DNA from 2 places in the Affinirhizobium helianthi genome. Region 1 is predicted to be linked to the other one. Evidence: riboswitches for the same ligand, from Rfam matches in the RefSeq annotation. Region 1 holds a riboswitch; the other holds the start of a gene.
The links. Region 1 has a riboswitch for S-adenosylmethionine ahead of ACFSE1_RS07420 (O-succinylhomoserine sulfhydrylase). Riboswitches for the same ligand answer to the same signal wherever they lie in the genome.
Positions count from the first base shown of each region.

Region 1 (14,635 bases):
CCTCAACCGCGACCAGCAGAAGATCTGCCTGCCCCTTGAAATGGCGTCTGGCGGTCTCGCGCGCCTGGCGGGCGGTCGAAAAATGAATAAAGCCATCCGCGTGATCGACCGGCGCTCCGTGGAAGATTCCGGCTTTCTGCGCTTCCTGCCACAATTCCTTCGGCACGATCTTGTAAACAAGGGCAGGACGATCAACTGTGGCCATGACACTTCCTTGGTTTGACACTCTCGTGGCTTACAATCGGCGGTCAATGGCTGCCGCAGATATGTCTCACGCTTTGCCGCAAACCGGACCGCTTGTCCATGCCGCAACCATTGGATTTGCAAACCGCAAGGAGACGTGACGATGGAAACGGGAAAATTGCTTCTTGCCGGACTCATCATGGCTTGCAGCGCCGCCGCGAGCCATGCCCAGGACGAAGCCAGACCGGACCGCTATCAGCTCGAAAAGACGCAGAACGGCTTCATCCGGCTGGATCGCCAAAGCGGGGATGTCAGCTTCTGCAGGGAAGAGCAGACTGGACTCATCTGCCGCATGGCTGCCGATGAGCGCAAGGCCTTCGAGCAGGAACTGGATCAGCTGACCCGCCGGGTGGAAGCCCTGGAAAAACAGGCAACCAAGACGGCTCCTGGCCTGCCGAGCGATGAAGAGGTCGAGAAGTCCCTGTCGATCATGGAACGTTTCTTCCGCCGCTTCATGGATATCATTGGCGAGACCCGGCAGGATGGAGGGCCGCCGCCCGACAAAACCTGAGAAAAGACAGCCAATTGCCCATCAAAACTTGGGCTTGTTCGAAGCTTTCTCAAGAGCTAAAGTTCATCTCAAGGGCATGTAGCGCCACATCCTGGCGATGTTTTTGCTATGGTTGCCTTGTTCAAATCCGGAAACCTGGGGAGACAGGACAGGCTTCAGGAGGCAGGCATGCTCTTGGGAGGGAGCGTGAACATGCAGCAACTCACCATCATCATTGCGGATGATCATCCGCTTTTTCGCGGCGCGCTACGTCAGGCGCTCGATACCGTTGCCCCGACCGCCGAGATTATCGAGGCAGGCACTTTCGAGGATGCACGCAGCGCCGCACGGCGATACACAGAGGCAGATCTGCTTCTGCTGGATCTTGCCATGCCGGGCGTCAGCGGCTTTTCGGGCCTCATGTCCCTGCGGGCGGAATTCAGCAGCCTGCCGATCATGATCGTGTCCGCCACGGACGATACGTCAACGGTGCGTCGGGCCCTGGAGCTTGGCGCATCCGGCTTCATTTCCAAATCCTCCGGACTGGAAGATATTCGCCACGCAATTGAAACCGTGCTGGCGGGCGATATCTGGGCACCGGCTTCGCTCGATCGGCAGGCAGACGAAGATCCTGCGGTTCTGGAACTGATCGAACGTCTGAAGACACTCACCCCTCAGCAGACGCGCGTTCTGTCCATGCTGGCGGAGGGCCTGCTGAACAAGCAGATCGCCTACGAGCTCGGTGTTTCCGAAGCCACCATCAAGGCCCATGTTTCCGCCATTCTTCTCAAGCTGAACGTGGATAGCCGCACACAGGCCGTCATCAAGCTTGGAAAGGTCGCCATGGCGCAGGTGGCGTGACACCCGGTTCTGGCAGGTGCGCCGATCGGATTTGACGCGCAGCTTCGCAAGAAAGAGGATTTTATTCCTTTCTCTCTTTACGAGCCGGATGTCTTTCACTAGAACTCTGACTGAATGGGCAACCGATCCACTTCCCCACCCATGGCGAAGGCAGGGTTATCAGAGCCGTCGTTTCCGAACTGTATGGTCTTGAACGAAGGCGTGACGAGATGGGACGGCAGACAGGCTGCCTTGGACAAGATGGATCGACAGCCAACCGAGGATGCGGGAACCGTCATGTTATCGCACGAGATGATCTGGAAGGCGATCGACAAGCTGGCAGAGCGGCATCAGATGTCTGCCTCGGGGCTCGCTCGGCGCGCAGGTCTTGATCCCACCTCCTTCAACAAATCCAAACGGCTGGGCCCTGATGGCCGCGAACGCTGGCCTTCGACGGAATCGCTTGCCAAGGTTCTGGAAGCAACCGGCGCCTCGCTCGACGAGTTCATGCGCTACCTCACTCCTTCGAACCATTTGCCGCCGGACGATAGCTTTCCCCCGCAGGGAAGTTCGATCCCTCTGCTGGGCTTTGCACAGGCCGGTGCAGGCGGCTTTTTCGACGATGGCGGCTTTCCGGCTGGCCACGGCTGGGATGTGGTCGAGTTTCCGGCACCTATCCCGAACCGGGCCAATGTCTATGCTCTTGAAGTTCAGGGCGATTCCATGCTGCCGCTCTACCGGGACGGTGACAGGCTCATCGTGGAACCGGGCGCTCAGGTCCGCAAGGGGGACCGTGTCGTGGTCAAAACGCGCGACGGCGAGGTTATGGCCAAGGTTCTGCTGCGCCAAAGCGCCCGGATGATCGAATTGACCTCCTTGAACCCGGAGCATCCGAACAGAAGCTTCGCACTGGAGGATATCGACTGGATGGCGCGCATCATCTGGGCCAGCCAATAAATATCCAACCTCAGTAATATCCGTTCGGGAAGTAACGGAGATAGATTTCCTGCATCTTGCCCTTGCGTGCCAGTTGCGACAGGGCAAAATCCACCGCGGCGACAAGAGCGTTCGATGCGGATTTGCGTGTCATGACCGCGAAGCCCTCACCCAGGTGGCGCTCCGAAATATAAGGCCCATCGAACAGCCTGCAGCACTTTTCCGATGCCGCACTTGCAACCCAGAACGGCAGGCGCAATCCGTCGCCGAAGACTGCCGTGACCTTGCCCTCTTTCAGCGCTGTGAGCATGGCCGCCTGGTCCTCGAAGGGCGCGGGCTTTGCCTTCGGGAAGAAGGCGGCGAGCATTTTTTCATGGCTGGTGCCTGCCACAACGCCGACGGGCTTGCCTGCCAATGCCATATCCGCCGGCCCGGAAAGGTCCGCCGTGCGGGATGTGACGAAACGGGCAGGCAACATCAGGTAGGGATGGGAGAAGGCGAATTTCTGCCGCAACTGCGGGGAGACGGCGATGCCCGCCATGACAGCCTCTCCATTGCCCGCCTCAAGCGTTGCCTGCAGATCGCCAAAGGGCACTGTCTGAATCTGGCATTTGGACTCGATTGCAAGCTCCCGGCAAATTTCCCGTGCCAGATCCACATGGAAGCCCGCAAGCCGGTTCGTCTGATCGACAAAGTTGAAAGGCGGAAAATCTGCCGTGGTGAGGATCCGCAAACGAGGCAGGGCAGACAGGTCCGGTTTGCTTAAACGCTCGTTCGGATCGGCCAGAATCAACAGGGATCCCGCATTCTCCGCCGCCTGCGCAGTATGCGCGAGAAAGCTCAGAAAAGCCAGACTTATCAAGGAGATACTAAACCTTAGATATCCCTGGATTCTTTGGATCAATAGCATTAAGTGCAATCCTTGTCGTCCGGTGGGGGTAGGCCGGCCAGCCGGTTTCCGTGTGGTGTACCAGTTTGACGCTCTTGGGGGAATATCCAGGTTTGGCAGATAGGCCGGGGCTGCACCGTCGGACCACGTCGGCGAAGCCTGCATTCCTCACTCTGGTGGAAGACTCTCGCGAGTCCGAGACATCGGCAATGGCGCTTCTCGGCCTTCCGGAACTTCTTATAAGGCGCCTCGCAACACAGGCGTCTCTTCATGGGACGTCCCTGGAGGAAGAACTTCTTCAACAGGGCTACATGCGTGAGGATGCCTATTACGGGGCTTTCGCGGACCTGCTCGGATTGCCTTTTCTGTCGAATATACCGGAGGGGGCAGTGCAGGACATGGAGGGCCTCGACACACAATTGCAGACCCCCTCGCAATTGCGAATTCGCGACGATGTGTCTGCGCCGGTCATTGCCATCGTGCCGCACGCGGCGCAACTGGAGCATTTGGCCCACCGCCTGCGGACAACGCCTTCCCTGCATCACCGCATGGTCATCACCACGCCTTCGGCAGTGCGACGGGCCGTCTGGGCAGCAGGAGCAAGTCGCAGAGTGCGCTCCGTCGTGTTCGAGCTTTTCGAAACCTTGCCAGATGCTTCCGCCCGCATTGTTGCAACCGGCAAGCAGGGCATGCTTGCCGGAATGGTGTTGGCCACGGTGCTGATTGCCTGTATGAGCAATCCGGGGCTGTTTTTTCCTCTCCTGCACATCCTTCTCTCCAGCATCTATTTCCTTGCCTTGATGTTGCGCTGCCTTGCTTTGATCCTCGTGCGTCAACAGGCTCCACCCCCTGCATTCATCGATCTTCCGCGGTCATTGCCGAGATATAGTGTCATGGTCGCCCTCTATCGGGAGGGTGACATGGTCGCGCAACTTGTCCGCAATCTGGACCGGCTGGAATGGCCCCGCTCGCTGCTGGATATCAAGCTGGTCTGCGAGGCGGATGATCGGGAAACACTGGATGCGCTGGCATCGATCGATCTGCCGCCGCACTTTGAGGTCGTTGAAGTCCCGGCCTTTCAGCCCCGCACCAAGCCGAAAGCGCTTTCCTATGCACTGGGCAGTGTGCGCGGTGAATTCGTTGCCGTTTACGATGCGGAGGATCGACCGCATCCCAAGCAATTGCTGGAGGCGCACCAGCGTTTTCGCCGCGTGCCCAGGGAGGTCGCCTGCCTCCAGGCGCCCCTTGTGATCGCCAATCTCGGAGAAAGCACCGTCAGCGCCTTGTTTGCCATGGAATATGCAGCCCTTTTCCGTGGAATACTGCCAATGCTGGCATGGATGAAAATGCCGCTGCCACTCGGAGGAACTTCCAATCACTTCCGCACCACAGTCCTGCGCGAGGTGGGAGGCTGGGACCCCTTCAACGTTACGGAAGATGCGGATCTCGGAATGCGTCTCTTCCGCAGCGGCTACCGTTCGCAGACGCTTCGATACCAGACACTCGAAGATGCACCGACCAGCTACGCCGTGTGGCTGGGACAAAGGACCCGATGGTTCAAGGGCTGGTTTCAAACCTGGCTGGTGGTGATGCGCCACCCCTGGACTGCGATCCGCGAGATGGGGCTTGGGCCCATGCTGATTTTTCAACTGATGATCGGCGGCATGCTCGTCTCAGCCTTACTTCACCCTCTGCTGCCGATCTTTCTTCTCACCTTTACGGGCCACCTGCTTTTCGAGCCGGACCAGCCGCCACATCTGATGGCAATTCTCGATCTCATCAATGTGGTCGCAAGCTATGGCGTCTTCCTGGCGCTTGGCTTCCGCTGCATGATCGGCGAGGAGAAGCGCCGCATCGGCTGGAAATGGCTGGCACTGCCGCTCTACTGGCTGATGGTTTCCGGAGCCGCATGGCGCGCAGCCAATGAACTGCGAAAAAAGCCCTTCTTCTGGAGCAAGACATCGCACAGACCGAGCGGCGCGACCGAGATGAAGGAGTGATTAAGGCAGAGTTCGAGCTGGCGATTGACAGGAAGACTGCATGGTGAACTGCGCCTGAACCTGAAGAGCCCTCATATGGTTGAAGGCTTCATTCATGTCTGCATCCACAACTTCGGTGGACAGATTTCCCCGGCTCTGTCAAAAGCGGACCAGGACGCGACCGCCGTTATCTTTAGAACGGGGTCGGGCGACAGATTGACGTCACGTTGTTGCCGCGAGAACACGCTGGCCGTCCTAATTTAATGCGAACTGGAATCGCCAGCTCTTGGCTATGCACGGATCCGGGCCTGCGCTTGTCTCCTCGTTTGAAGGAGGCTAAAGCCTTCAACTTTGCAACTCGGATAGACTTTGTGTTCCAGACGATGAAGCCGGTGGCCCTTGGTCATCCCGCAACGTACAGACCGGATATAGACGGACTGCGCGCAGTCGCCGTCCTCAGTGTCATTCTCTATCATTTCGGCGCGACATGGTTGCCAGGCGGCTTTACGGGTGTTGACGTCTTCTTTGTGATCTCCGGATACATCATCACATTCCACGCGTTAAACCGCCTCGAAAAAGGCACCTTCACAATTTCCGACTTCTACCGTCGTCGTATCAAGCGAATCGCGCCGCCTCTGATCCTGATGATCTCTTCGGTTCTAGCGTTTGGGTGGCTATTTTTGATGCCATCCGAATACGCTGAACTGGCTAAAAGCGCAGCCTACGCCGCGCTGGGTTTTGGAAATCTCTATTTCTATCACAACACCGAATATTTTGATCAGGCTGCCGAAACGCAACCCCTCCTCCATACTTGGTCTCTTGGGGTGGAGGAGCAATTCTATTTCGTCTGGCCGCTTATCTTGCTCGTGGGGTTAAGGCTGGTTGCAAATAAGAGCGTACTTCGGATGACGCTGGCCGCAGCAGTCATGCTGGGCTTCATCTATGCCGTATGGCAGACAAGCGACAATTCGAAGGCCGCTTTCTATCTCCCTCATCCACGCGCATGGGAAATTGGTCTGGGAGCATTGATTGCCTTCATGCCCAAGATCTCATCGGCAAAAATTGGGGAGACGCTTTCCGCAATGGGCCTCATCCTGATCGGATGGAGCGCCTTTACAATAAGTCAGCAAGACCTCTTTCCCGGACTCAATGCCAGCTATGCCTGCCTCGGAGCAGCGCTCGTAATCTGGCCAAAGGCCAACGCATCAACCTGCTCGAAGCTACTTTCACTTTCTTTCCTGCAAAATATCGGTCTGATTTCCTACGGCCTTTATCTTTGGCACTGGCCGCTGCTAGTGTTTTACCGCACCCTCACATTGGATCAATCGCCCGATGTTTTGGAGACTTTGGCGCTGTTGCTTGCATGCATGGCCATAAGTATCTTGAGCTATCGTTACGTTGAACGTCCAATAATCGAATCTAAGCGGACGATTGCTCGATACTTAACCGCCTGCGCTTGCACCGCGGCGGCGGCGGGTGTCGCCATCCATCATTGGCAAGGCGTCCCTGCTCGTTTGCCAGAGGATGTCATTGCCTATGCCGCCGGTGCAAACGACTATAGCTCACGCCGACCCACCTGCCATAGAACGGATGCATTCAATCCACCCCTTGAGCAGTCCTGTCGTTACGGGGATCAAGCGGCAACGCCCGAATTTGCTATTTGGGGTGACAGCCATGGCGTAGAGCTTGGTGAAGCAATAGGCGCACATCTGGCAAAGCAGGGACGGTCCATCCTAGGCGTGACCTACTCGTCATGCCCACCGGCCCTCAATTTTAAAGCTCCACTACAAAAGGGCTGCGAGGCCTTCACTGAGAAGGCAGTTGAGTATCTCGTCAACAAACACAACATCAAGACCGTTTTTCTGGCTGCTTACTACGAGTTTTACATGAACTCGCCGGGTGAACGCGACTTGTTGGCGGGGCTAACACAGACAGTAGCAGCCCTCGCAGCAGCAGGAAAGAATGTCGTACTCATTGCGTCTAATCCAGAGATCCCGGGGGTAAGCATACCCCAAGCTGCCGCCAGACTCGCGATGGTTGGTCAAGTCGATACTCTTGCTGTCACGTTGGAGGAGCATTACAGATACAGTGCAGTTGCTCACCATCAACTCAGCACTCTGGCCGCAAGACATGATCATGTCAGCGTTTTTGATCCAGCTGACACCCTTTGCCATGAGAGGCGATGCAGGCTGGTTGTCGAGGGTAAGCCGCTTCTATTCGATGACAACCACCTTAGCCGGACAGGAGCTGCCATGGTTGCGGCTGCGATGGTAAAATACTGGGAACGTCGCTAATCCTCCACAAGGCGGGCAGTAGCCCATGCGACAAACCCCGTACCGCGAGGAGCAGTTGCTGGCCAGATAATGCCACGCCATTAAGCGCGATCTGGCGAACAGGCGGCATGTACAGCCATCGGCTTTTCCGGTTGCCGATCCGTTACGGAACCATGCCTGTTGGTGTTAGCAGCCCGCTCGAGCGTGATGAAGGATTGAGACTACGAGTGGCTGGAGCGGGTGAAGGGAATCGAACCCTCGTATTCAGCTTGGGAAGCTGCTGCTCTACCATTGAGCTACACCCGCATGACAGGGCCTGAGAATTAGCATCAGGACCATTGGCATTTCAAGCAAAAACCGAGCGGGCTGGTTTACCCGCGGAAATGCTTCGAGAGCTTGAGGCCCTGCGCCTGATAGTTGGAACCGAGGCTTGAACCGTAGAGGCCTTGCGGGCGTTCCTGCATGTGCTCATAGACCAGACGGCCGACAATCTGCCCATGTTCGAGAATGAACGGCACCTCATGGCTGCGGACCTCAAGGACTGCACGGCTGCCAGTACCGCCTGCTGCGGCATGGCCGAAGCCCGGATCGAAGAAGCCCGCATAATGCACGCGAAACTCCCCGACCAGCGGGTCATAGGGGGTCATTTCCGCCGCATAGAGCGGCGGTACGTGAACCGCCTCGCGCGACACGAGAATGTAGAACTCATCCGGATCGAGGATCAAGTCGTCACGGCCACGGCTGTAGAGCGGCTCCCAGAAATCCAGCACATCATGCTGCGCCTTGCGATCCACATCGATCACCGAAGTATGGTGCTTGCCGCGATAGCCGATCAGGCCATCCGGCCCTGCCCCCTTGAGATCGATCGAGAGCGCGATACCGCCGCCGGAAACATTCGGCATTTCGCTCGCCACCAGCGTCTCTTCATGGTGGAGGGCAAGAACTTCCGCTTCGCTGAGCAGCGCATGGCCGACACGGAACCGGATCTGCGACAGGCGTGAACCGCGGCGCACGATGACCGGGAAGGTGCGCGGCGAGATTTCCAGATAGAGGGGCCCCGAATAGCCAGCCGGGATCTTGTCGAACTCCTGGGCGTAGTCGACCATCACGCGGGTAAAGATGTCCAGGCGCCCCGTCGAACTCTTCGGATTGGTCGAGGCGGAAAGCTCGGCTGGAAGATCCAGGCTTTCCATCAGCGGCACGATGTAGACACAGCCCGTTTCAAGCACCGCGCCCTGTTCAAGATCGATCTCGTGAAGGGTAAGCCGCTCCAGCTTGTCGGCAACCGTGTGATTGCGGCCCGGCATGAAGCTGGCGCGAACGCGCAGCGCCTTGGAGCCGAGCCTCAGATCGAGGCTGGCCGGCTGGATCTGGTCGGCATCCAGTTGAGCCTCGCTCTTCAGCTTGCCCGCCTCAAAAAGTGCGCCGATCGCGCGATCCGCCAAAATGCCAGCTTTACGTTCCATTGAACCTATTCCTTAATCGGGGGACAAAAGCAAAAGCGGGGAATTGACGCAAGCTCTCTATCGGCGTATGCGAGACTTATCCCGTGGTGATTTGGCCGGTCGGCTTGCAGCCACGTTAAACAAGTGGCTAAAAGGACCGGGTGCAAAACCGGTCCGTCTGCGACCGGTTTTTTTTGTTTGTGGAATGGGACACGCATATGAGCAAGACCTGGCGCCCGGCAACCAAGCTCGTTCACGAAGGCACGCTGCGTTCGCCTTTCGGTGAGACATCCGAAGCAATCTTTCTCACACAGGGCTTCGTTTACGAAAACTCGGCATCCGCAGAGGCCCGCTTCAAGGGCGAGACCGACGGCTTCATCTACGCGCGCTATGGCAGCCCCACCAACGACATGTTCGAAAAGCGCATGATTGCGCTGGAAGGGGCTGAAGACGCCCGCGCTACCGCATCCGGCATGGCCGCCGTTTCCGCTGCCATTCTTTGCCAGGTCAAGGCAGGCGACCATATTGTTGCAGCCCGCGCCCTGTTCGGCTCCTGCCGCTACATCGTGGAAACGCTTGCCCCCAAATATGGCGTGGAATGCACGCTGGTGGACGGTCGCGACCTGAAAAACTGGGAAGCCGCCATTCGTCCCAACACCAAGGTCATGTTCCTGGAAAGCCCGACCAATCCGACGCTGGAAGTGGTGGATATTGCCGGCGTGGCAAAGCTTGCCAACCAGATCGGCGCCAAGCTGGTGGTCGACAATGTTTTCGCAACACCGCTTTTCCAGAAGCCGCTGGAACTGGGCGCGCATGTCGTCGTCTATTCCGCGACCAAGCACATCGACGGCCAGGGGCGCTGCCTCGGCGGCATCGTTCTGTCCAGCAAGGACTGGATCAATGAGAACCTGCACGATTACTTCCGCCACACCGGGCCGGCCATGTCTCCCTTCAATGCCTGGACGCTTCTGAAGGGTCTGGAAACACTGCCGCTGCGCGTGAAGCAGCAGACGCAGACTGCGGCGCGCCTTGCCGACTTCCTGGCCGATCAGGGCAAGGTGGCCAAGGTCATCTATCCGGGACGCAAGGACCATCCGCAGGCCGATATCATCGCCAAGCAGATGACCGGCGGCTCAACGCTGGTCTGCTTCGAGCTGAAGGGCGGCAAGGATGCAGCCTTCGCGCTTCAGGATGCGCTGGAGGTGGTGAAGATTTCCAACAATCTGGGCGACGCCAAGAGCCTGATCACGCATCCAGCGACAACCACACACAAGAACCTGACCGACGAAGCGCGGGCAGAGCTTGGCATTTCCGCTGGCACCTTGCGCATTTCCTGCGGTATCGAGGACACGGACGATCTGATCGACGATCTGGCGCAGGCGCTGTCGAAGGTCGCCAACTGACATGTTTACCTTGACGGTTAGGATTAACCGTCAAATTTAGGGGGTTCACGGCTTCTGGAGCGGGCGCATTTCTTGACCTTGCGCCCGACCTGTACGATATCCCTTCTACGCAATGAGGTATGGCACATGTACCGTGCACGGACGAAGGATATCGAAGTCGAGGTGGAGCCCTATTATCTGGAGGATCAGTCCGATCCAGATGAGAACCGCTACGTCTGGGGCTACAAGGTTGTTATTGCCAATCACTCCTCTCACACTGTGAGATTGATGCACCGCTACTGGCACATCACGGATCAAAACGGTGTTGTCGATGAGGTGGAAGGCCCCGGTGTGGTGGGTGAGCAGCCGCGGCTGGAGCCGGGCGATACCTATGAATATTCATCCGGCTGCCCGCTCGACACGCCATCCGGCATGATGTTCGGCCATTACCAGATGCAAACCGATGACGGGCAAACCTTCATCGTCGATATTCCGGCCTTCTCGCTGGATTCCCCCGGCCTTCTGCGCACGCTGAACTGAAGCTCTGAGACTTCGGAGTTCATGCTGTTTCGCGAGCTTATCGCTTTTCAAAAAACCGGCGGCATGCGCCAATAGTCACGCGGTTCAGTGAACCCGTGGCATAGAGACTGTCAGGCCGGGGCGCTGAAAGCTGCCTCGTATGGGTAGTTATAAGTGACACCTTTCAGCGCCCCGTTCAGCGGTTTTTGCACGCGACTCCGGTCTCTCTGCCTGGAATGATGGGGAAGCCCTTTGACCGCCGCCTGACCGAAACCGGCCGGACTACAGACGGCGAAGCCTGACCCTCACCACTCCCCATGTGTGCCGCACAGGCACGCCCGGCGCGCTCCTTCGGAGATGAAGAGGCAGGCTGACGTCCGACGCCTGACCGCTTCCTCCGTTGTCGCCAGAGGGAGACCATTTTCCGCGCACCCGGACATGAGGGTTTTGCGTCTTGCCCCTCACACCCGCGCCGGCCCCGCATCGCCAGCACGCCTGCTGGTGTAACCGTTGCGGAACGGCCAAATTCAAACACAGGTTTTGGGGCTGGCGTATGGAAAAATGCTAAGTGGTTGATGGGGTTGGGCGGCTCTCAGCAGCTATACACCTACCCGAACACTGCTTTGCCGATGACGGGCGTGGAGGGAACCGCCATCTCGCGCGGCTCCAGCAGGCCTGCGGAAAAGCCGAGCCCGCCCGTCTCACCATGGCCAACGCAAAAGCCTTGGCCATTGTGAGGCGGGATTATCGGCACCGGAGACCGGCATCAGGCAGTGTGGTCAGTTCGGTTTGAATTCCGAAGCATCGTAGCGATAGGTGGTGGAGCAGAACTCGCAGGTGACGGAGATTTCGCCGTTCTCGAGGCTCTCCTCAATCTCCTCTGCCGAGAAGCCACCCAGCACGCCCTTGATCTTGTCGCGCGAGCAACTGCAACGATCCATGACGATCTGCGGCTCATAGACCCGCACGCCCCGCTCATGGAACAGGCGATAGAGCAGCCGTTCAATGCCCACCTGCGGATCGGTCAATTCGTCCGTATCCACCGTTTCCACCAGCATGCTGGCTTCGGCCCAGGCGTCATCCTCGACGAAATCCGCATCGCGCTCATCGCCATCGCCGCCGTGGATATCCGGCTGGCGCATCCGCTCCGGCGCTTCCGGCAGGAACTGCGCCAGAACACCACCGGCACGCCAGGCATGGCGGGCCTTGCCATCGGCATCGCGATCGAACAATTCCGCGACACCCAGCCGAACCTTGGTGGGGATCTGCTCTGACTGGCGGAAATAGACACCGGCAATTTCTTCCAGAGACGAGCCATCGAGCGGCACGATGCCCTGATAGGGCTGCATGCCATGGCCCTGATCGATGGTGAAGGCCAGAACGCCGTGGCCCATAAGCTCGGTCGGCGAAACCTTGCCTGCCTTCACCGCAGCATCCAGCGCCGCTTCATCGAAGCGGGCATAGGCGCGCATGTTCTGCGGGCTGGTGAAATCCGCCACCAGGAGATCGACCGGGCCATCGCCCTTGGTCTGCACGGTAAAGCGGCCTTCAAACTTCAAGGACGTGCCGATGAGCGCGGTCAGGACAATGGCCTCGGCCAGCAGACGCGCAACGGGCGCAGGATAATCGTGACGTCCCAGAATCTGGTTCAGAAGCGGGCCCATCTGCACCGCACGGCCGCGCACATCCAGACCTTCCACCTGGAAGGGGACAACGCGATCATCGCCTGCAAGTTGAAGTTCACTGAGATCGACGGTGGCTTCTGCCATGACTTGACTCCTTCGCGCCGGAGCTTTCCATTTCGCACATATGGCGCCTCAGCGGAACCGCTTACTGCATAATTCCTTAAATCGAACCCGATTTTAAGGCAAAAATTATGCAGCAAATTTAAAGCGTTACAGCGTCCTTTGTGCGCCATATAGGACGCAGGGCGCTGTAAGTATGGAAACAGGCCGACGATTTTTGTGTTGGATCGCGCCCCGGAAAACGGAGGCAGCATTTGAAGACCGACACATGGGAATGCCGCCTGCCGAAATCAAGGCAGACGGCAAAGTGCCGACGATCCGGTTCTGCTTTGGCCAGAGGCATTTCCCGACGGAAAACCGGAGACCGCTTTTTCTGGAAAGGCTCTAGATCGCGCCGAAGCACCAGGCCAGAACAGACTTCTGCGCATGCAGGCGGTTTTCCGCCTCATCGAAGACCACAGACTGCGGGCCATCGATAACCTCATCGGTGACTTCCTCACCGCGATGGGCGGGCAGGCAGTGCATGAACAGGGCATCCTTATTGGCCTTTGCCATCAGCTGCTCATTCACCTGGAATGGCTGGAAGATGTTATGGCCACGGGCCTTATGCTCCTGGTTCATCGAGACCCAGGTATCGGTGACGACCATATCCGCACCTTCAACGGCACGCTCCGCATCATGGCACAGCATGATATCGCCGCCATTGTTGCGTGCCCAGTTCAGGTACTTGTCCAGCGGCTCGGAGCCCAGCGGCACGGCCATATTCATGCGATAGCCGAAGCGCGCAGCACCTTCGACGAAAGAATGCAGCACATTGTTGCCATCGCCCGTCCAGGCAAATGTCTTGCCAGCAACCGGGCCGCGATGTTCTTCATAGGTCAGAAGATCCGCCATGATCTGACAGGGATGGGTCTCATCCGTCAGGCCATTGATGACCGGAACCGTTGCATGCTCTGCCAATTCCAGCAGGCGCGTGTGGTCCGTGGTGCGGATCATGATGGCATCGACATAGCGCGACAGAACGCGGGCCGTATCGCCAATGGTTTCAGCGCGGCCAAGCTGCATTTCCGTGCCGGAGAGAAACAGCGTTTCGCCGCCCAGCTGGCGCATGCCCACATCGAAGGAGACGCGGGTGCGCGTGGACGGCTTTTCAAAGATCATGGCCAGCATCTTGCCCGCCAGCGGCTTATCCGCGGTGCCAGCCTTGGTGGCCTGCTTGCGGGTGCGTGCATCATCCAGAATGGTGCGCAACTCACCGGCGGAGACGGCAGAGAAATCGAGAAAATGCTTCGGAGATGCCATGATACAATCCATTGAGCCCCGATGGGCTATTGAGGCGCCGTCCGGCGGCCCGTTTCGCTCAAAACCTGCCGGCTTCAGGCCGACTTCTTCAACTGCTCGTTATGTAGCTTTTCCGCTGCGCGCTCAATGCGGGCAATGCCTTCGCGCGCCTCTTCCGCAGTGACCACCAGCGGCGGAAGCAGACGGATGACGTTATCACCCGCGGGAACGCCCAGAATATGCTCCTCGCGCATGGCCGTGACCAGCTCACCCGCCGGGACGCGCGCCTTGATGCCGAGCATCAGCCCTTCGCCGCGAATATCCTCGATCACATGCGGGAAGCGATCCTTCAAGGCTGCGAGACCCTGGCGGAACACCAGCGCGACATCGCGCACATGCTCCAGGAAACCATCGCCCAGAACGACATCCAGAACGGCATTGCCAACAGCCATGGCCAGCGGATTGCCGCCATAGGTGGTGCCATGCACGCCGGGCTTCATGCCGGATGCCGCCTCTGCTGTGGCAAGGCAGGCACCGAAGGGGAAGCCGCCGCCGATACCCTTGGCAACCGCCATGATATCTGGCGCAACACCCGACCATTCATGCGCAAAGA
Region 1 covers NZ_JBHUEQ010000013.1:31,647-46,281, reverse strand. The annotation lists gene ACFSE1_RS07465 (DUF952 domain-containing protein) at 1-205, opposite strand, end outside; gene ACFSE1_RS07460 (hypothetical protein) at 347-754, shown strand; gene ACFSE1_RS07455 (response regulator transcription factor) at 947-1,594, shown strand; gene ACFSE1_RS07450 (LexA family transcriptional regulator) at 1,871-2,530, shown strand; gene ACFSE1_RS07445 (transporter substrate-binding domain-containing protein) at 2,541-3,419, opposite strand; gene ACFSE1_RS07440 (glycosyltransferase family 2 protein) at 3,512-5,398, shown strand; gene ACFSE1_RS07435 (acyltransferase family protein) at 5,749-7,671, shown strand; tRNA gene ACFSE1_RS07430 (tRNA-Gly) at 7,883-7,956, opposite strand; gene ACFSE1_RS07425 (2'-deoxycytidine 5'-triphosphate deaminase) at 8,022-9,116, opposite strand; SAM riboswitch at 9,190-9,268, shown strand; gene ACFSE1_RS07420 (O-succinylhomoserine sulfhydrylase) at 9,314-10,498, shown strand; gene apaG (Co2+/Mg2+ efflux protein ApaG) at 10,625-11,017, shown strand; partial or broken gene ACFSE1_RS07410 (thiazole synthase) at 11,604-11,757, opposite strand; gene ACFSE1_RS07405 (Hsp33 family molecular chaperone) at 11,776-12,765, opposite strand; gene argF (ornithine carbamoyltransferase) at 13,126-14,043, opposite strand; gene ACFSE1_RS07395 (aspartate aminotransferase family protein) at 14,118-14,635, opposite strand, start outside.

Region 2 (14,635 bases), on a different contig from region 1:
TCGGTCAGGTAATGGCTCAGCGTGTCGTCGGGGTTCAGGTCTTCGCGCTTTTGATCGAGTGTTGCGATTTCAAGATTGGTGCCAAGCTTGATGGTGCCGGAATCGGGCTCCAACTGCCCGGTCAGCATTTTCAGAAGCGTCGTCTTGCCCGCACCGTTCGGCCCCACGAGGCCGATGCAATCGCCGCGATGAACGCGCAGCGAAAACGGCGCGACGATCTGGCGTTCGCCATAGCTCTTGGTAATGGCTTCCGCCTCGATCACCAGCTTGCCGCTTTCGCGGCCTTCGCTCACCGATGCCTGAATCGTGCCCTGCGGGCCGCGATGGCCGCGATATTCGGCGCGCAGATTCTGCAATTCGCCGAGGCGGCGCATATTGCGCTTGCGGCGGGCGGAGACACCATAGCGCAGCCAGTGTTCTTCACGCTCGATCTGGCGGCCCAGCTTGTGCTGCTCGATCTCTTCGGCTTCCAGCACGTCGTCGCGCCAGGCTTCGAAATGGGCAAAGCCCTTGTCCATGCGGCGGGAAAGCCCGCGATCCAGCCACACCACGGCGGTGGAAACCTTTTCCAGGAAGCGCCGGTCGTGGGAGATCAGCACCAGCGCGCTGCGGCTCTTCTGCAACTCGCCTTCCAGCCATTCGATGGTCGGCAGGTCCAGATGGTTGGTCGGCTCGTCCAGCATCAGGATGTCTGGCTCAGGCGCCATCACACGCGCCAAGGCGGCGCGGCGCGCTTCACCGCCGGAAAGCCGGTTCGGATCTTCCTGTCCCGTCAGGCCGAGATGGTTCAACAGATAGGTCACGCGGTAGGGGTCGTCGCCCGGTCCAAGGCCCGCTTCGCAATAGGCCTGTACCGTGGTGAAGCCGTTGAAATCCGGGGCCTGTTCCAGATAGCGGATGGTGGAGGAGGGATGACGGAACACCTCGCCCGATTGCGCCTCGACCAGACCCGCCGCAATCTTCATCAGCGTGGACTTGCCCGAGCCGTTGCGCCCGACCAGGCAGATGCGGTCACCCGGTTCCACCTGCAGGTTTGCGCCGTCGAGCAGCGGTGTTCCCCCGAAGCTGAGGCGAATATCGTCGAGCTTGAGAATAGGAGGTGCCATGGGAATCAAGCTCCGCTGCGGTCGTAAGGGCGAGCCAGGAGAAGCGCGCGGCCTTTCGACAGGGTTACGGAGATCACGCCTTCCGCCACGTTGGAAATGGTGCGCGAAGAGCCGAAGGTCAATTTGAAGTTCTTCAGCGGATAGCGGGCGTTGCGGATGGTCAGCCCTTCCAGCGCCGTGAACCCGAGCACGGAAAACAGCGCACCTTTCGGCAGGTCCAGCTCCATGCCGCCATCGTCGCAAAGCGGAAAGGCCTCCTCTTCGCCGGAGGTCAGCATCACCTCGAAATTGTCTTCCGCGAGGCTGAGCGCCGAAAGATAATGTTGCAGCACATGGTCCGACCGCTCGCCGCCCAGAGCACCCACCAGGATCAGACGTTCCGCCCCGCGTGAAATGGCTTCCGCAATGGCAATCTCGCCATCGGTTGCCGCCTTGGAGACGGGGTAGGCGCGGCGCTCCACCTTGGGATAGGCCGCCTTCAGCGCATCGTCGCTGGAATCGAAATCACCCACCCATAGTTCCGGTGTCAGACCGAGCGGCTGCGCATGGCGAATGCCGCTATCGGCGGCAATCACGCGGCTGCCGCTGGTGACGGCACGAAGTCTATCGGTGACGGTAATGTTTCCGCCAAGCAGAATGGAAAAGGTCGGTGTGCTCATGCGCCAGCCCATAGCCTATTCGGGCAGGTGAAGCAAAGCGCTTCCGCGCGCGGTTCACTTGGTTTTGTCGGTGTTTCCAGCGATGATCTCTGGCTAGTGATGCATACGCAATAATGCTAGGCCGTAGCTCTTCAGAGTTCTCGTGGTGCGGATAAAGTTTTGGAGAATGTTTTATGGGGTATTGTCAAGCTCGACTCGACGCGTCACACATTATGTATCCCGTGAGGGATTGGGTTCGCCGAGAGGAAGAGATGGGTTGGATGCCTTTTCTCTTCTTCTCGACTGTCCGCATTGGCTACGCTAACCTAAACAGTTTGGACCTGTTTAGTCATCGGTTGTGGAGGCCGACGAGTCAGCAAATCGCGTCTGATCTCAGAAAAGCAAAAGCACAGAATTGACGCAAGCTCTCTATCGGCGTATGCGAGACTTATCCCGTGGTGATTTGGCCGGTCGGCTTGCAGCCACGTTAAACAAGTGGCTAAAAAGACCGGGTATGAAACCGGTCCGTTGTGACCGGTTTTTTTGTTTGTCGAGTTCGAACCATGCCGATCAAGATTCCAGATACCTTGCCTGCTTTTGAAGCCCTGGTCAGCGAGGGCGTGCGGGTCATGACCGAGACGGTCGCCGTGCGTCAGGATATCCGTCCGCTGCAAATCGGGTTGCTGAACCTGATGCCGAACAAGATCAAGACCGAAGTGCAGATGGCGCGTCTCGTTGGCGCATCGCCGCTGCAGGTGGAGCTTTCGCTGGTGCGTGTCGGCGGGCACAAGGCCAAGAACACATCGGAAGAACATCTTCTGTCCTTCTACAATACCTGGGAAGAAGTGAAGCACCGCAAGTTCGATGGCTTCATCATCACGGGCGCGCCGGTGGAACTGCTTGCCTTCGAGGAAGTCACCTATTGGGACGAGATGCAGCAGATCTTCGACTGGACGGCTACCAATGTGCATTCAACGCTGAATGTGTGCTGGGGGGCCATGGCTGCCATCTATCACTTCCACAAGGTGCCGAAGCATGAGTTGAAGGAGAAGGCGTTTGGGGTCTATCGCCATCGCAATCTCTGCCCGTCTTCCATTTATCTCAACGGCTTTTCGGATGATTTCCAGGTTCCGGTGTCGCGCTGGACCGAGGTTCGCCGCGCCGATATCGAAAAGGTGCCTGGCCTCGAAATCCTGATGGAATCGGATGAGATGGGCGTGTGCCTGGTGCATGAGAAAAAGTGCAACCGCCTCTATATGTTCAATCACGTGGAGTATGATTCCACCTCGCTGGCGGATGAATATTTCCGCGATGTGAATGCAGGCGTGCCGATCAAGATGCCGCACAACTACTTCCCGCATAATGATGTGGCGCTGACGCCGCAGAACCGCTGGCGCAGCCATGCGCATCTGTTCTTCGGCAACTGGATCAACGAGATCTACCAGACCACGCATTACGATCTGGACAAGATCGGCACTGTTTGAGCCGCTTTTGCGCATTGCAGTGCATTCGAAAATGGCGCAGTTTGCCGCCCGGTTTCATAGGCATGACAGGATACAGGCATGACGACGCAAGGTGAGATTTTCGGCACCACTCCGAAGGGCGAAACAGTCTATCGAGTCAGCATTTCCGGTGGCGGGCTGACTGCGCATGTCATCACCTGGGGCGCCGTTATTCAGGATCTGCGTCTTGAAGGCCACGAAGAGCCGCTGGTTCTGGGCTTCCAGAACTTTGAGGATTATCCGAAATATTCCTCCTATTTCGGCGCAACTCCGGGCCGTGTTGCCAACCGTATCGGCAAGGGTCAGTTCACGCTGGATGGCAAGAACTATCAGGTGGACCTGAACCAGGACGGCAATACGCATCTGCATGGCGGAAGCGATGGCCTTGGCAAAACGAACTGGACGATCATCGCCCATTCGAACAACAAGGTGATCCTTCAGGTCACCGATACGGATGGTCGCGGCGGCTATCCCGGCAATTGCACGGTGACGGCCACCTATGAGCTGAAGGATGACGGCGTTTTGAACGTTGTTTATGAGAGCGTGACAGACCAGCCGACGCTCGCCAATATCTGCCAGCACACCTATTTCAACCTGGATGGCCGCGACGATATTCTGGGCCACGACATCATGATCGCGGCCGATCATTATCTGGAACTGGACGAGCATCAGGTGCCGACGGGCAAGCAGATTGCCGTTGAAGGCACGCCGATGGATCTGCGCCAGCTTGGCCCCATCCGTCGCGATGATGGCAAGGGCCATCAGGTGGAATTCGATCACAATTACTGCCTGTCGAACGAGCGCACCGAAAAGCGTTCCGTTGCCCTTGTGCGCAGCGTCAACTCCGGCGTGTCGCTGGAGGTTCGCACCACTGAGCCCGGCGTCCAGCTCTATGCGGGCTTCAAGTTGAAGCCGACGGTGCCGGGCCTTTCCGGCAAGCTCTATGGGCCTTATGCGGGTCTTTGCCTGGAAACGCAGATCTGGCCGGATGCCATCAATCATCCGGGCTTCCCGAATGCGGTGCTGCGTCCGGGTGAGGTTCTTCGGCAGGAAACGGATTACGTGTTCAGCAAAAGCTGAGCACGGAGGCTGGCGATGGCTGGTTTCAATCCGCTGATCGAAAGCATCTCGCCTCCGCCCGTGCCATCCGTTCAGGCATGGGCGCGCAGCTATGATGGTGCCAAGGGGCCGCTCATCGATCTTTCCCAGGCGGTTCCCGGTTATCCAGCGCATCCGCACATGCTGGAACTATTGGGAAAGGCTGCTTCCTCGCGCGCATCCACCGGCTATGGCCCGATTGAAGGGGAGGCGGTCTTGCGAGCCGCCTATGCCGTACATTCGGCGGGCGTCTACCATGCGGCCCTGACGGCGGAAAATGTCCACATCACCTCGGGCTGCAATCAGGCTTTCATCTGTGCGGTCATGGCGGTGGCCGGTGCCGGCGATGCGGTCCTGATGACCAATCCCTATTACTTTAACCACCAGACCACTCTTGCCATGCTTGGCATTGGCACAAAGCTTGTGGCCTGTTCGGCAGAACGCGGTTTCCTGCCAAGGGTTCCGGATATCGCAGACGCCATCACTCCTGAGGTCAAGGCATTGGCCCTCGTTTCGCCCAACAACCCTACAGGTGCGGTCTATCCACCTGCGTTGTTGGACGAGATTGCAGACCTCTGCCAGAGCCGCGGCATCTGGCTTATCCTGGATGAGACCTATCGCGACTTTCTACCCGATGCTGAAGCGCAGCCGCATTCACTGTTTTCCCGGCCTGACTGGCAGGATCACATCGTCTCGCTCTACAGCTTCTCCAAGAGCTTTTGCATTCCGGGGCATCGGCTGGGTGCCATCACGGCAGGTCCTCAATTTGTGCGCCAGGTCGCCAAGATCATGGATAACCTGCAAATCTGCGCACCACGGGCAGCGCAGACTGCTGTGGCAGAGGCCATTCCACGTCTCAAATCCTGGCGCGAGGAAAACAGGCAGGAAATCATGCGGCGGGCGGATGCGCTGCGGGCCGTCGTGGCTGGGCTTGCGGGCTGGCAGCTGGATGCGATAGGTGCCTATTTCGCCTTCATTCGCCATCCCCATGAGGGGAAATCCTCCGCAGAGGTGGCACAGGCACTGGCGAAAAATGCGGGTGTTTCGTGCATTCCGGGCAGCTATTTCGGCGAGGGGCAGGAGGCCTATCTGCGTTTCGCCTTCGCCAATGCAGATGTCGAAGGCATCCGTGCGCTGGGTGCGCGTCTTTCATCCTTCTCCTTGTGATCACGTGAAGATCGAGGCGGCAAAGAACAGGATCGCCTTGAAGATGGCGTAGATCACGCCTGCCACCAGGAAGAGGGAGACGATGCCTAAGCCTATGCCGAGCATGACCCACAGCCCATCCTTTTCCAGAATGCCGAAGGCCATGATGCAGAGGGCCACTGCCGGCAGCATGTTGCCGAGCGGGATGGGCAGGGCCAGAATAATCGACAGGATCAGGCAGAAAATGCCGATCGCCTTTTCCATGCCGGGCGAGGCGAGGGCGGAAAGCCGGGGCTTCAGCATTCTTTCCGCCTTGGCAATCCATGGTTCGATCTTGCCAACCATTCCGGCAAAGTCAGAGCGCAGCATTGAGCGTTTCGCAATGAGTTGCGGCAGCCACGGCTTTTTGCCAAGCGCCATCTGAAGGCTGAGGAAGACCAGTGGAATGCCCAGAATGGCAGAGGTTCCCGGCGGCGTGGGAATGGTATTCGGCATGGCAAAGATGAAGAGCAGCGCACCGAAGGCGCGGTCCTTCATGGCAAGCAGAAGATCGCTCACGGCAATGCGTTCTTGCGTCACATCGTCCGCCAGCGCTCTCAAGATGTGAGAAAAGCTCTGCGGCCGTTCCTCTTCCGGTGCCTTGCGATCGTCTGGTTCCGAGAAGGAGGGTAACGGTTCTGGAAGGGCCATGAAACTCTCAGGTAGCCGGGAAGGCTTGTTGATCACGTGCGGATTCTGCCACGCAAAGGTGGCCATTTCGTTGCGATTTTATGAGGTCTTGATGAAGAAAAGGCGCTCGAAGCGTGTTCGAGCGCCCTTTCGCGGTTGATGATCATCAAGGATCAGAACTGCATGTCTTCTTCAAAGCCTGCATCGTCTTCGGCGGGCTGTTCTTCTGCCGGCGTTTCTGCGGCCTGCGCCTCATCGCCACCTAGCATGCCAGCTATGGCATTGCCCAGCAGCACGCCACCGGCCACGCCCATGGCCGTCTGCGCGGCACCTGCCAGAAAGCCGCCGCCACGGGCGGGCTGGGGCTGGCCAAAGCCCTGTGCCGTCTGCTGCCCACCCCACGGATTGCGTGGGCCGGACTGCGGGCCGTTGGGCATCATGCCCTGGGGGGCTTGCGTCTGCGGCACGGGCCGGGCCGGCTGCGATGCGCTGCCGAACAGGCTGGAGAAGAAGCCGCCGCCAGATGCCGGGCGGGAGGAGAGCTGGTATTCCAGTTCCTCGATCCGCCGCTGCGCGTCGTTCAGCGCCTGCTCCTGCACAACGATCGTCTGCGCCATGTAATAGGGTGCTCCCGGCTGGCTGGCGATGCGATCACGAATGAAGGCATCCGCTTCCATATCGCGCGGTCCCGACTGGCTCTCCACATGGGAGAGCTTGCCGAAAAGCCCCTCGATCGCCTGGCGGTCGTTGTAGTCCATCGATGATTTCCTCCTTGGGGTTCGGTTGGACTGATTACTCTTCGCGCTGGCCGGTCAGGCTCAGCAGAAGCTGGAAGATGTTGACGAAGTTGAGGTACAGCGACAGCGCACCGAAGACGGCGAGCTTCTGCTGGCTCTCCTGGTCGAAGTTCTCGGCATACTGTTCCTTGATGTTCTGGGTGTCCCAGGCGGTCAGGCCGACAAAGACGATGATGCCGATGACCGATACGGCGAACTGCAGGGCGCTGGAGCCGAGGAAGATGTTGACGATCGAGGCGATCATCACGCCGATCAGGCCCATGATCAGGAAGGAGCCGAATTTGGCGAGGTCACGCTTCGTCACGTAGCCGTAGAGGCTGGTTGCGCCGAACATGGTGGCGGCAATGAAGAAGGTGCGCGCAATGCTGGCACCCGTGAAGACGAGGAACACGGAAGCAAGCGAAAGACCCATCACGGCGCAGAAGGCCCAGAAGGTCATTTGCGCGGTGGAGGCGGACATCGTCTGGATCTTGAACGAGAAGAAGAAGACGAAGGCCAGCGGTGCCAGCATCACCACCCACTTCAGCGGGCTGGAGAAGATCGGCACGTAAAGGGCGGGCGTCGTGCCAACGATGAAGGCAACGATGCCGGTAATGACAAGGCCAAGGCCCATATAGTTGTAAACGCGCAGCATGTGCTGGCGCAGTCCCTCATCGAATGCGGCCTGGGACTGGACTGCCGAGTTGTATCCGAAACGCGGATTCATGGCGTACTCCTGTTGGGGTTAATGCGGTGTTTCAGTAAAGGGAACGGGCAAGGCGCTCTGCCTCTTGCCGAAGGCGCGGGGCATCTTGCCGCTCCGAAACGAGTGCGTAGGCAACTTCGCCGATCTGCCAGTAGGAGGCTTCCACACCGTCCTCGCGGGCCTGTGCCACCTGCTGTACGGCAAAAAAGCCGGGCCGCACGGCGAAGAGCGAAAGCTTCGTCTGGCTTTCATCCATCAGCGACATTTCCACGCTTGGCCCGAAGGCCGAGGGGAAGATCTGCACATCGCTGACCTTCCATTCCTTTGGAATCTGCGGAACGACAATCGCCGTTGCCGAGCGGATTTCCGCCGGGTCGAATGTGGAGGAGCCCTGCGAGGTCATGCTTTCGCGCAGTGCAGCGGTGCTGTGCGCGCGAATGGCCTCTTCCACAAAGGCAGGTGCTGGCGTGGAGGCTTCCACGGGCGAGACCGTCAGCGGGCCGAAATGGTTGCTCAGCATCCAGCCTGCCGCAACCAGCGCCACGGTGGCGGCCAGCCGTTGCAGGGGACGCAGATAAACGCCGCGTGAAAGAGCGGCCTGAAGGCGGCGTGCCGCCTCGCGCGTATCGGCGCGGCCCTGATGGTGGCTATCGGAAAGCGCCAGGCGCAGCTCGCCCTTGATGGCCAGATCCGCCATCACGCGGGCCGCGATTTCCGGGTTTTCCGAAAGATAGGCTTCCACTTCTATGCGGCGGCTGGCATCCAGCTGATCATCCACATAGGCCTCGATGTCGGAGGTCTGGATTGGGTCAACGGGTGTCATCGCGCCCTCCTTCGATTACTTTCAGATGATTGGTGTCCAGCGGCTTCCGGCCGTTTTCCTCGAACTCCCGCAGCCGCTGGCGTGCACGCGAAATGCGCGACATCAGCGTGCCGACGGGAATGGAAAGCGCCTGTGCCGCCTCCGAGTAGGAAAGTCCTTCAATGGCCACCAGATGCAGCGCATCGCGCTGTTCTTCCGGCAGTGCGAAGAAGGCTTCCCGAAGCTGTTTCAGGCGGATCGATTGATCCGGGTCCGGGTGATGCGCCGTTTCGGCCACATCCGCTGCCGCATTGTGGCGGTTATCGCTGGATTTCTGACGGCGCAGCCGGTCAATATGCGTGTTGTGAACGATGGAGAGCAGCCAGTTGCGCAGGTTGCCGCCGGTGCGGAACGTGCTTTTGCGCTCATAGGCTTTCACCAGCGCATCGTGAACCAGATCTTCCGCATCATCCGCATTGCGAACGAGCGAGCGGGCGTAACGCCGCAGCGTTGCCAGCTGGTTCAGAACATCGAACGGGTTTCTCTTGTCGCTCATGCCTCAATATACGCAGCGGCGATGAAACTTATTCCTTAATCCTCTGCGATTTTTTTCAAACGCCCACATAGCGGGCACGGGGGCGGATCAGCCTGTCATCCTTCATCTGTTCCAGTGCATGCGCAATCCAGCCTGCCATGCGGGCAATGGCAAAAATGGCAAGGGCTGAGCCACGCGGCAGATCGAGGCTTCGCCGCAGGCTGACGAGCGCCACATCGCAGGTGGGCATCTGGCCAGCCGTCTCCAGCATCACCCGCAAAAGCTCATCCCGATGCTGGTCCGGCGGCAGGTAGGGCAGGAGTCCACAGGCTCTCGGATCGCCCTCCGGGTAAAGAGGATGGTGGAAACCAGGAATGGTTTCGCCCCGGCGCAGGCGCTCTTCCACCACGCGTTCGGCATTGCCATCGCGCTCCACCTCATCGAACAGCCGTTCCACCAGGCTCGTCATACCACCGTGCATTGGGCCACTCAGAGCTGATAAGCCCGCATTCAGGCAAGCCCCCAGCGATGCCCCGGTCGATGCCACGACCCGCACGGCAAAGGCCGATGCGTTCAGCTCATGGTCTGCCTGAAGCACCAGCGCCCGGCGGATGAGATCGGTGCCGTTTTCATCCAGGCCCCAATGTCTGGCGAGAGAGAGGTGAACCGGATGGTCTTCCGGCTGCCGCGAAAGACAGGCGGCAGCAAGGCAGCGCAGCAGCGCCGCAGCGCTTGGCCAAAGGCGCCGGGGATCGCGCTTCCAGGCCGTCATGCGTCCCGCCTCCACCAGTGGCAGAAGTGCCTGACAGCGCTCGGTCAAAGGCAGGTCTTGCGTAGACTGAAGCAGCGGCAGGGGCCAGTGTGACGTCGCCGCCTTCTCGTCGCGAAAGGGATCGGTCTCGCCGCAATCCCACAACAGGCGGGCTACGTCTTCCAGTGTCTGCGTCTCGGCAAGATTGAGAACATCGAGGCCCCTGTAGCAAAGTTTGCCCTCTGAAATGTCCGTGATGGCGGAGTCCAGAACCGGCAGGCCCCAATCCAGTGTGGTGGCGGCGACTTCCTTTGGGCGGCGGCCCACCTTCTTTCGCCTTTTCAGCTGTTCAATGTCGTGGGCACTGTAGAGCTTGCGGCGGGGATCGTCCGTCGCGCCGCTGGTGTGGATCATGCCACGGCTCACATAGGCGTAAAGCGTTGCACGGCTGATGCCGAGTTCTGCGGCGGCACGGTCTGCGGTGATGAATTTGTCCGGCGGGGCCATGAGATCCGACATTGATTATATTTATCAAGATTGACGATATATCTATGCTCCAACATCCTCCTGTCAACGCGTTTCATGTTGAAGGAGAAGTGCCATGTCCGTGAAGCCAAACCTGATCAGCCAGCCTGCAAGCCTCGGCCTTGACGATGTTGTGGCCGCAGAAACCATGCTGAGCCATGTGGATGGCCAGGCAGGCGAGCTCATTATTCGCGGGCATCATCTGGGGGAGCTGTCCGATTGGCCTTTCGAACAGGTGCTGGAACTGCTCTGGGCAGGCCAGACGCCGGATGTTCTGACAGCGCAGGACATCGGATCCGCCCTCGGAGAAGCCAGGGTGAAGGCCTTCCGGATCATGCAGCCTTTCCTGCCGGGTTTGCGGGGGCTTGCGCCGGTGGAAGCGCTGCGGCTTCTGCTCTCGGCCCTGCCGGATTCAGCGCGGGAGCCGCACCATATTCTGGCCGTGGCTGCCGTTCCCGTCTTCACGGCGGCCATTGCCCGTCAGGCGGCAGGTCTTATCCCCGTTGCGCCCAATGCCACACTTGGCCACGCGGCGGATTTTCTCTCCATGCTGCGCAATGAGGAGCCGCAGGCGGATAAGGTAAAGGCACTCGATACCTATCTCGTCACGGTCTCCGACCACGGCCTCAACGCCTCTACCTTTGCTGCGCGTGTCATCGCGTCCACAAAGGCTGGCCTGTTCTCTTCCGTGATCGGCGGGCTCTGCGCGCTGAAAGGCCCGCTGCATGGCGGCGCACCGGGGCCGGTTCTCGATATGCTGGATGAGATCGCAACGCCCGCTCGCATCGAGCCATGGCTGGAAGATGCCCTTGCCCGTGGCGAGCGCCTGATGGGCTTTGGCCACCGCATCTACCGCGTGCGTGACCCGCGCGCCGATGTGCTGAAAGGTGCCGTCTCCACCCTCAACGACGGCTCAGGCCGCATCGCCTTCGCAAGTAAGGTCGAGACCGCCGCCCTTGCCCTTCTTCAGCAAAAGAAGCCTCTGCGCCCGCTCCAGACCAATGTGGAATTCTACACCGCCCTGCTTCTCGAAGCCGTCGGCTTCCCCCGCGACAGCTTCACCAATGTCTTTGCCGCTGGCCGCATGGCCGGCTGGACCGCCCACGTGCTGGAGCAGGAACAAACCGGCCGCCTCATCCGCCCGCAATCGCGCTATGTGGGGTCGCCTTGTGCAAATCTCTCGGGGAGCCTTTAGGCTCCCGCATCCGCCACGGAATTGATCTGCGTCAAGATGGCCGATGTTGCGGGTGCGGCTTTCAAGCTACTGCTCACACGACCTTAAACAGTGCCGAGTGAAAGATATGCAATCTTCCGACATATGGGATTGGTTTCCCATCGTCTTTTTTCCGCTGAAAATTCTCGTGCTCGGTGTCGGCATGTTCTACGCCATCAAATGGCACCATGATCAGGCGAAGAAAGGGTGAGGGACCTCACCCATTCGCTTCCCAATCCAGCCCAATGTCAAGTGTTGGAGCGCTGTGGGTGATCCAGCCCACGGAGAGCAGATCCACGCCGCTTTCGGCAATGGCGCGGGCGGTTTGCGGCGTAATCCCGCCGGAGGCTTCGGTGAGCGCACGTCCATTCACGATGCTGACGGCTTCGCGCAGCTGGTCCGGTACCATATTGTCGAGAAGCACGGCATCCACGCCCTCATCCATCGCCTCGCGCAACTGGTCGAGCGTGTCCACTTCCACCTCGATCTTCACCATATGGCCTGCCGATGCCTTGGCGCGGCGGATGGCGGTTTGAATGCCGCCTGCAATCGCGATGTGATTGTCCTTGATGAGGATTGCATCATAGAGCGCGAAGCGGTGATTGATGCCGCCGCCCGCCCGCAGGGCATATTTCTCCAGGGCGCGTAGCCCCGGCGTCGTCTTGCGGGTGCAGGCAAGTTTCGCTTGCGTGCCGGAAATCTCATCGACGATGGAACGGGTCACGCTCGCAATGCCAGAGAGATGGCCCATGAAGTTCAGCGCCGTTCGCTCTGCCGTCAAAAGCGCGTGCGAGGGGCCTTCCACAGTGGCGATGATCGTGCCCGGTTCCAGCCGTTCGCCGTCCTGAATATGGCGCGTCATGCGAATGGAAGGGTCGATCAGCTCGAAGGCAAGGGCTGCCACATCCTGTCCCGCAAGGCATCCCGGCTGGCGGGCGCGGAATACAAGCGTCGAGCGATGTGAGAGCGGCACGACGGCGGCGGAGGTAATATCGCCCGCAGCGCCCAGATCCTCGTTCAGTGCAAGCCGGACTGCCGGTTCAATAATCGGTCGGGGCAGAGGGATCAGCGACATATCGAAGGGGCCTCGTCATCATGCGCTGCGGGCAAGCCGGGTTTCACCCAGTTCATCCGCGAATTGAAGAATTTGCTGCATTGTCATGCGGCGGCGTGTGCCTGTCTCGGCCTTGGCCGGAAAATCGGTTCTGGCATGGGCGCCGCGCGATTCCTGTCGCAGCAGCGCGAAACTCGCCATCGCCAGAGCAACCAGAGCCGGGTCCGCGGCGGGCGAATTTTCGTCCGCCAGCGGGCGCACGGCGGCAATAAGGCTCTTCATTGACTCGGCATCGCGCAGAACGCCAAGCGAGCGCGACACGAGCGGCCGGATGCTCGCGGCAGAGGGGCGGGGGCTCGGTCTGGAGCTTCCGAGTGTGGCGCTGCCGGCGAAAGCCAGCCCGCCAATGTCTTCCGCCGCAAGTCGTCCCATCACGCTTGCTTCCAGCAGCGAATTGCTGGCCAGACGATTTGCCCCGTGCAGGCCGGTTGCCGCCACTTCGCCCACGGCCCATAGCCCTTCGACGCTGGTGCGACCACAAAGGTCCGTCGCAACCCCGCCCATATGGTAGTGAACTGCCGGGCGAACCGGGATCGGCTGGCTTTCCGGCTCTATGCCCGCTTCGCGGCACAGTGCGGCAATGCTGGGGAAGCGCGTGCTGAAATGCTGGCCCAGTGCCGGGCGCGCATCGAGAAACACTTTTCGCCCTTGCGCAATTTCGGCGCTGATGGCGCGGGCAACGATATCGCGTGGCGCCAGCTCCTGGCCGGAAACGTCCGCCATGAAGCGATCGCCGAGATCATTGGTGAGATGCGCGCCTTCGCCCCGCACCGCTTCGCTGATGAGCGCCAGCGGCGTGCGATCCGATGCAAGCGCGGTGGGGTGGAACTGCACGAATTCCATGTCTGCGAGAACGGCTCCCGCCCGCGCGGCAAGCGCAATGCCGTGGCCGAAATTGCCCTGCGGATTGGTGGTCGCATCGAACAGGCCGCCCAATCCTCCGGTTGCCAGCAGCACGGCGCGGGCCGCTATCGCATAGGCTTCGCCCGCACGCTCCAGCGCGACACCGGCCACACGGCCATCCCGCAGAACAAGGCGGCGGGCTTGCGTGTCCGAGAGAACGGAAATCGAAGGCGTGGCTGCCACCCGCTCGGTCAGGGCGCGGATGATCGTGGCACCCGAGGCATCGCCCTTGCCATGAACGATCCGGCGGCGGCAATGGGCGGCTTCCAGGCCCAGTTCCAGTGCGCCGTCTGCCTTTCGGTCGAACTGCACACCCTGCGCTTCCAGCCAGCCGATAGCGGCGGGTGCCTGATCCAGAATGGCGCGGGCGGCTTTCTCATCCACCAGCCCGTCGCCTGCCGCCAGCGTGTCGGCCAGGTGCAGTTCAGGGCTATCGTCTTCGCCCAGCGCTGCGGCAATGCCGCCTTGCGCCCAGGCGCTGGAGGTCTCTTCTCCCAGAGCAGCGCGCGTGACGAGAACCACAGGCATGGGTGCCAGCGAGAGCGCTGCCGTCAGCCCCGCAAGCCCGCTGCCGATAATCACGACAGGAGCACTGTGTGGGAAGGAGGCGTTCATTTCACGGCCAACATGCGCTCGACGGCAAGGCGTGCCTTGTCTGCCACGGCCGGATCGACCGTCACTTCGTGATACCCCTCTTCCAGCGCCTTGCGGATGTTGGAAAGCGTAATGCGCTTCATATGCGGGCAGAGATTGCAGGGCCGCACGAAATCCACATCGGGGTGGTTGGCCGCCACATTGTCGCTCATGCTGCATTCCGTCAGAAGAACCACGCGCGGCGGCTTTCTGGTGGCGACGAAATCGGACATGACAGCCGTGGAACCGGAGAAGTCTGCCTCCAGAACCACTTCGGGCGGGCATTCCGGGTGCGCCAGCACGATGACGCCCGGATGGGCCTCGCGCAGATCGCGAATGTCCTGCGGGGTGAAAAGCTGGTGAACCTCGCAATGGCCTTTCCAGGCGATCAGCTCCACATGGGTTTCACGTGCCACGTTCTGCGCCAAATATTCATCCGGGATCATCAGCACCTTTGGCACGCCAAGCGATTCCACCACTTCCTTCGCATTGCCGGAGGTGCAGCAGATATCGGATGC
Region 2 covers NZ_JBHUEQ010000023.1:91,369-106,003, forward strand. The annotation lists gene ACFSE1_RS12580 (ABC-F family ATP-binding cassette domain-containing protein) at 1-1,106, opposite strand, end outside; gene ACFSE1_RS12585 (thiamine diphosphokinase) at 1,112-1,765, opposite strand; SAM riboswitch at 2,190-2,268, shown strand; gene metA (homoserine O-acetyltransferase MetA) at 2,308-3,228, shown strand; gene ACFSE1_RS12595 (aldose epimerase family protein) at 3,307-4,326, shown strand; gene ACFSE1_RS12600 (aminotransferase) at 4,342-5,511, shown strand; gene ACFSE1_RS12605 (exopolysaccharide biosynthesis protein) at 5,512-6,180, opposite strand; gene ACFSE1_RS12610 (DUF2076 domain-containing protein) at 6,333-6,917, opposite strand; gene ACFSE1_RS12615 (Bax inhibitor-1/YccA family protein) at 6,952-7,662, opposite strand; gene ACFSE1_RS12620 (anti-sigma factor family protein) at 7,694-8,464, opposite strand; gene ACFSE1_RS12625 (sigma-70 family RNA polymerase sigma factor) at 8,451-8,999, opposite strand; gene ACFSE1_RS12630 (citrate/2-methylcitrate synthase) at 9,055-10,248, opposite strand; gene ACFSE1_RS12635 (citrate synthase/methylcitrate synthase) at 10,331-11,449, shown strand; gene nadC (carboxylating nicotinate-nucleotide diphosphorylase) at 11,685-12,542, opposite strand; gene ACFSE1_RS12645 (L-aspartate oxidase) at 12,561-14,099, opposite strand; gene nadA (quinolinate synthase NadA) at 14,096-14,635, opposite strand, start outside.
Region 2: linked by a shared signal. The riboswitch ahead of metA (homoserine O-acetyltransferase MetA) and the one ahead of ACFSE1_RS07420 (O-succinylhomoserine sulfhydrylase) in region 1 are both predicted to bind S-adenosylmethionine.